3 regions of the Pseudocitrobacter corydidari genome follow, and region 1 is predicted to be linked to each of the others. Evidence: predicted binding sites of a transcription regulator. Region 1 holds the regulator's gene; each other region holds the start of a gene.

Evidence for each region. Region 1 encodes LexA, which represses DNA repair genes until DNA is damaged. Its sites were predicted from a motif close to TNCTGTATGTACATACAGNA; they were not measured.
Region 2: rmuC (DNA recombination protein RmuC) is a predicted target of LexA. The motif match lies at 660-679, and genes of this name have one in related genera.
Region 3: umuD (translesion error-prone DNA polymerase V autoproteolytic subunit) is a predicted target of LexA. The motif match lies at 1,141-1,160, and genes of this name have one in related genera.

The regions. Positions count from the first base shown of each region.
Region 1 covers NZ_CP087880.1:3,516,271-3,518,541, reverse strand. Annotated here, with positions in the region: gene plsB (glycerol-3-phosphate 1-O-acyltransferase PlsB) at 1-264, opposite strand, end outside; gene G163CM_RS16355 (diacylglycerol kinase) at 395-763, shown strand; gene lexA (transcriptional repressor LexA) at 873-1,481, shown strand; gene dinF (MATE family efflux transporter DinF) at 1,550-2,271, shown strand, end outside.
Region 2 covers NZ_CP087880.1:3,637,627-3,639,897, reverse strand. Annotated here, with positions in the region: gene udp (uridine phosphorylase) at 1-583, shown strand, start outside; gene rmuC (DNA recombination protein RmuC) at 721-2,130, shown strand; gene ubiE (bifunctional demethylmenaquinone methyltransferase/2-methoxy-6-polyprenyl-1,4-benzoquinol methylase UbiE) at 2,226-2,271, shown strand, end outside.
Region 3 covers NZ_CP087880.1:1,431,019-1,433,289, reverse strand. Annotated here, with positions in the region: gene G163CM_RS06620 (citrate synthase) at 1-998, shown strand, start outside; gene umuD (translesion error-prone DNA polymerase V autoproteolytic subunit) at 1,177-1,593, shown strand; gene G163CM_RS06610 (Y-family DNA polymerase) at 1,596-2,271, shown strand, end outside.

The DNA.
Region 1 (2,271 bases):
GCCGCCATGGATAAACACATAGCGGGGCAGTAGGGTGCCGTCGATCTCCAGCGGCTCTAGCGGGTCTGGGAGATCGTGCGCCAGGCACTGGGCGCGCAAGGTCAGTAAGTCGGCCTTAGAGTTATAAGGCAGGACGTACATGATCGGGCGCGAGGTATCGAGCCCCAATTCCTGGGCAGGCTCTGCCGGAATAGACTTGCTTTTTACCAGTATGCTTAATGGTAAATTCAGTAATTTGTAGTAAATTCGTGGCCAACCGGACATAAACGATGTAAAGCCTCTGGTTAATCATGCAAATGCGCGGCAAGAATATCAGAAAGTCAGCAGGATTTCTGTTCTACCGCCGATAACAGCTACTGTCATTGATGCGTATAACGCTAAAAGGTTCTATTTGATGGCCAATAATACCACTGGACTCACCCGAATTATCAAAGCGGCTGGTTATTCCTGGAAAGGTTTTCGCGCGGCGTGGATAAACGAAGCCGCATTCCGCCAGGAAGGGGTCGCCTCGGTTGTGGCCATTATCATCGCTTGCTGGCTGGACGTTGACGCCATTACCCGCGTCTTGCTGATAAGCTCCGTCCTTCTGGTGATGATAGTGGAAATTCTCAATAGTGCGCTGGAAGCGGTGGTTGACCGCATTGGTTCTGAGTATCACGAACTCTCCGGGCGGGCGAAAGATATGGGTTCTGCGGCGGTATTGCTGGCGATTTTCGTCGCGGTGATGACCTGGGCCGTGCTGCTGTGGTCGCATTTCCACTGAGGCTCGCATAATCTGCGAAAACTCCTGTATTTTGTGTGTTTTGCGGTTCCAAAATAGCCGTTAACTGTATATACTCACAGCATAACTGTATATACACCCAGGGGGCGGAATGAAAGCGTTAACGACCAGGCAGCAAGAGGTGTTTGATCTCATTCGAGATCATATCGGCCAAACGGGCATGCCTCCGACACGTGCGGAAATTGCTCAGCGCCTGGGGTTCCGTTCCCCGAATGCGGCGGAAGAGCATCTGAAAGCGCTGGCGCGTAAAGGCGTTATTGAAATTGTTTCGGGTGCCTCGCGCGGCATTCGTCTGTTGGTAGAAGAAGAAACCGGCCTGCCGCTGATTGGCCGCGTCGCCGCCGGTGAGCCGCTGCTGGCGCAGCAGCACATTGAAGGCCACTATCAGGTCGATCCTTCACTGTTCAAACCAAACGCGGACTTCCTGCTGCGGGTGAGCGGTATGTCGATGAAAGATATCGGCATTATGGACGGCGACCTGCTCGCGGTGCACAAAACCCAGGACGTGCGTAACGGCCAGGTGGTTGTCGCGCGCATCGACGAAGAAGTAACGGTAAAACGCCTGAAAAAACAGGGCAACGTCGTCGAACTGTTGCCGGAAAACAGCGAGTTTTCCCCGATTATCGTCGATCTTCGCCTTCAGAACTTCTCCATTGAAGGGCTGGCCGTTGGCGTGATCCGCAACGGCGAATGGCTGTAATCCTCTCCCGATAACAACGGCGCATCATGCGCCGTTGTTTGTTCTCTTTTCTGTTCAGGTTCCTAACCATGTCGCTCTTCACGGCTGCCGACAAGGCATTATGGCGTCTCGCCCTCCCCATGATTTTCTCCAATATCACGGTTCCCCTGCTGGGGCTGGTGGATACGGCGGTGATTGGTCATCTGGATAGCCCTGTCTATCTCGGCGGCGTGGCGATTGGCGCAACGGCAACCAGCTTCCTGTTTATGCTGCTGCTCTTTTTACGTATGAGTACCACCGGCTTAACTGCGCAGGCCTTCGGCGCGAAAGATCCCCTCCGGCTTGCGCGCGCGCTGGTGCAACCGCTGCTGCTGGCGCTGGGGGCTGGGTTACTTATCGTACTTTTCAAAGGGCCGCTGATTAATCTGGCGCTCACCGTTGTCGGCGGCAGCGATGCAGTGCTGGAGCAGGCGCGGCGCTTCCTTGAAATTCGCTGGTTAAGCGCGCCCGCCTCGCTGGCGAACCTGGTGCTGCTGGGCTGGCTGCTCGGCGTTCAGTACGCGCGTGCGCCGGTAATTTTGCTGATCGTCGGCAACGTCCTGAACATTGTCCTCGACCTGTGGCTGGTGATGGGCCTGCATATGAACGTGCAGGGGGCGGCGCTGGCGACGGTGATTTCCGAATATGCCACGATGCTCATTGGCCTGCTGATGGCGCGTAAGGTGCTGGTGCTGCGCGGTATTACAACTGACATGCTGAAGACGGCCTGGCGCGGAAATATGCGCAGCCTGCTGGCACTCAATCGCGACAT
Region 2 (2,271 bases), 120 kb from region 1:
GCCGGTGATTGTGTGCTCTACCGGTATCGGCGGCCCGTCTACTTCTATTGCCGTTGAAGAGCTGGCGCAGCTGGGTATCCGCACTTTCCTGCGCGTCGGTACTACCGGGGCGATTCAGCCGCATATCAATGTAGGCGACGTGCTGGTCACCACCGCATCCGTTCGTCTGGACGGCGCGAGCCTGCACTTTGCACCGATGGAATATCCGGCGGTTGCTGATTTCGACTGCACCACCGCGCTGGTTGCGGCGGCTAAAGAGATTGGTGCGACCACGCACGTTGGCGTAACCGCGTCTTCCGACACCTTCTATCCTGGTCAGGAACGCTACGATACCTTCTCTGGCCGCGTGGTTAGCCGCTTTAAAGGCTCCATGGAAGAGTGGCAGTCGATGGGCGTAATGAACTACGAGATGGAATCCGCGACGCTGCTGACCATGTGTTCCAGCCAGGGGCTGCGCGCAGGGATGGTTGCGGGCGTAATTGTGAACCGTACTCAGCAGGAGATCCCGAACGCTGAGACGATGAAACAAACCGAAAGCCACGCGGTGAAAATCGTTGTGGAAGCGGCCCGCCGCCTGCTGTAAACCTTCTTCTCTTCTTAAAGGCCGACACGTTCGGCCTTTTTCTTTTTGCGTACCTCCTCGCAGGAAAAACCTTTCCAACTGGACATCTATACAGCACAATTCTATTTTTGCCGTAAGTCGTTCATGCAGGGGGCATTGTGGATATCGCCATTCTTATTTATTTTCTGGTTGCACTGGCGGGCGTTGCGCTGGGTTGGCTGGCCGCGAGCTATCGCGTCGCGCAGCAGCGGGCGGAACAACTGGCCGAAGAGCGTGATATCTACGGCGAACTGAGCGCTGCGAAGCAACAGCTGGCGCAGAACGCGCACTGGCGCGAGGAGTGCGAGCTGCTGAATAATGAACTGCGCAGCCTGCGTGAAATCAATACCTCGCTGGAAGCAGACTTGCGTGAAGTAACCACGCGGCTGGAAGCCACGCAGCATCATGCGGAAGACAAAATTCGCCAGATGATCAACAGCGAGCAGCGCCTGAGCGAGCAGTTCGAAAATCTGGCTAACCGTATCTTTGAGCACAGTAATCGTCGGGTGGATGAGCAAAACCGTCAAAGCCTCAACAGTTTGCTTACCCCGTTGCGCGAGCAGCTTGACGGCTTTCGCCGTCAGGTGCAGGACAGTTTTGGCCAGGAAGCGAAAGAGCGCCATACGCTGGCCCATGAAATTCGCAATCTGCAACAGCTGAATGAACAGATGACGCGCGAAGCCGTCAACCTGACGCGCGCGTTAAAAGGCGACAATAAAACTCAGGGCAACTGGGGCGAAGTGGTGCTGACGCGCGTGCTTGAAGCCTCTGGCTTGCGTGAAGGTTACGAATACGAAACTCAGGTAAGTATCGAAACCGATACTCGCGCCCGCATGCAGCCGGACGTTATCGTTCGCCTGCCACAGGGAAAAGATGTGGTGGTCGATGCCAAAATGACGCTGGTGGCCTATGAACGTTACTTCAATGCCGAAGACGACTACACCCGCGAACTGGCGCTCCAGGAGCATATCGCCGCGGTGCGAAACCATATTCGCCTGCTGGGGCGCAAAGATTATCAACAGCTTCCGGGGCTGCGAACGCTGGACTACGTCCTGATGTTTATCCCTGTTGAACCCGCCTTTTTGCTGGCATTAGACCGACAGCCCGAACTGATCAATGAAGCTTTAAAAAATAACATTATGCTGGTAAGTCCTACTACTTTATTGGTAGCGCTGCGCACAATTGCCAATCTCTGGCGCTATGAGCACCAGAGCCGCAATGCGCAGCAAATCGCCGAGCGGGCCAGCCGTCTTTACGACAAAATGCGCCTGTTTATTGATGATATGTCCGCTATTGGGCAAAGCCTGGATAAAGCGCAGGACAACTATCTTCAGGCGATGAAGAAACTCTCTTCCGGGCGCGGGAATCTGCTGGCGCAAACGGAAGCTTTCCGTCACCTCGGCGTAGAGGTGAAACGCGAGATTAATCCGGATTTAGTCGAGCAGGCTACGGCGCAGGATGATGAGTTTCGTTTACGGCAAGGGGCTGATTCTGACGATGATGATCCTCTGGCTGTGAAAAACGGTTAACCCTGTTTGAGGGAGTGTGACGGGGTTGAATCGTAGGGCAATTGCGCCCAATCTGTTACACTCCATGAACATTTTCTTTATAAGCAGGCTTAGAGATGGCTGAGGAATCACAAGACACGACGCACTTTGGCTTTAAGACAA
Region 3 (2,271 bases), 2.1 Mb from region 1:
ACGAATCCCGTTATCAGGCCTTCCGACAAAACATTACGCGGCACACGCTGGTGCATGAGCAGATGTCAAAGATGTGCAGCGGTTTTCGTCGCGACTCGCATCCGATGGCGTTGATGTGCGCCATGGTGGGGGCGCTGGCGGCGTTCTATCACGATGTGCTGGATGTGGAAAATCCCGAACACCGGGCGCTGGCGGCTACGCGATTACTGTCTAAAATGCCGACGCTTGCGGCAATGAGCTATAAATTTACCATCGAACAACCCGCGCAATATCCGCGTAACGATCTCTCCTATGCGGGCAATTTCCTGCACATGCTGTTTGCGATTCCCGCGGAGAAATATCAGCTTAATCCGGTGATTGAACAGGCGATGAACCAGATTCTGGTACTGCACGCCGATCATGGTCAGTGCGCATCGACCACGACGGTTCGCGCGGCCGGGTCATCGGGTGCGAATCTGTTCGCCTGCGTGGCGGCAGGGCTGGCCTCACTGTGGGGCCCGATGCACGGTGGTGCGAATGAAGCCAGCATGCGCATGCTGGAAGAGATTGAAACGGTCGATCAGGTACCGGCGTTCCTTCGCAATGCGAAGCGGGACCCGCAGGCGTTTCGCCGTTTGGGATTTGGTAACTCGCGTTATCGCAATCTTGATCCTCGTGCGGCGATCCTGCGCGATACCTGTCATTGTGTGCTGAAGGAGCAGGGGATGTCCGACAGTCTGCTACAGGTTGCGATGGCGCTCGAAGAAGTGGCGTTGACCGATCCCTGGTTTGTTGAAAATGGATTGTCGCCAAGCGTGGATTTCTACACTGCGGTGATCCTGAAAGCGATGGGCCTGCCATCTTCCATGTTTGTGGTGGTAGCCGCGGTGGGCCGTACGCTGGGTTGGGTGGCTCACTGGAACGAAATGCATCAGTCCCCGCTGACTATCTACCGTCCGCGCCAGATTTATACCGGCGAAACGCAACGGGATTATGTCTCTCGCCGCAGCAGTAAATAACGAACTCGCTTTGCCAGCCCTCGTCTGAGGGCTGAATTATTTACAAAACTAATATTCCTGAACATTAAAAACTTATCGATAAAACGGTGATAGGTTAACCGTTCGTACCTCAGCACATCTTGATCAGCTTTATGAATACTACTACTGTATATAAAAACAGTATCTGGTGTTTACGGTCATGATGTACAAACTTGCAGAACAACGCGAGAGCGTAATTACGCCTCTTTTCAGTGAATTAGTGCCATGCGGCTTTCCCAGCCCGGCACGCGACTACGTTGAGCGGGGAATCGATCTCAACGAATTTATGGTGGCGCATCCCAGCGCGACCTATTTTATCCGCGCCACGGGCGATTCGATGATCGACGCGGGTATCGGCAATGGTGATTTGCTGGTCGTTGACAGCGCGAGAACCGCCAGACACGGCGATATTATTATCGCCGCTATCGATGGCGAATTTACCGTCAAGCGGTTACAACTGCGTCCGGTGATCCAGTTAGTGCCCTGTAATCCGGCCTATGCGCCTATCTGCATTAACGAAGATATGCCGCTGGATATCTTTGGTGTGGTGACGTTTATCGTGAAAGCGGCCTGCTGACTATGTTTGCGCTGGTGGATGTGAACAGTTTTTATGCCTCCTGCGAAACGGTGTTCAGGCCGGATCTCAAAGGCAAACCGGTGGTAGTACTGTCAAATAACGACGGCTGCGTCATTGCCCGTAGCGCAGAGGCGAAATCGCTGGTGGCGATGGGCGTGCCCTATTTTAAACAGAAGGAGCAGTTCCGGCGTCATGGCGTGGTGGCATTCAGCAGTAATTATGAGCTGTATGCCAATATGTCGGAGCGGGTGATGTTCACCCTGGAAGAACTGGCGCCGCGTGTGGAGATCTACAGTATCGATGAAGCATTTTGCGATCTTACCGGTGTCAGAAATTGTCGTGATTTAACCGATTTTGGTCGGGAGATTCGGCAGACTATTGCTCAACGCACCCATCTGACGGTAGGCGTGGGGATCGCGCAAACCAAAACCCTCGCCAAGCTTGCAAATCATGCCGCCAAAAAATGGCAGCATCAAACGGGCGGCGTGGTTGATCTCTCCAGTCTCGAACGGCAGCGTAAACTGATGGCGGCGTTTCCGGTCAGCGAAGTATGGGGCATTGGGCGGCGGATCGGCAAAAAGCTGGAAGCGATGGGTATCAAGACCGTTTTGGATCTCGCGGATACGGACATCCGCTTTATTCGCAAACATTTCAGCGTGGTGCTGGAGCGCACGGTGC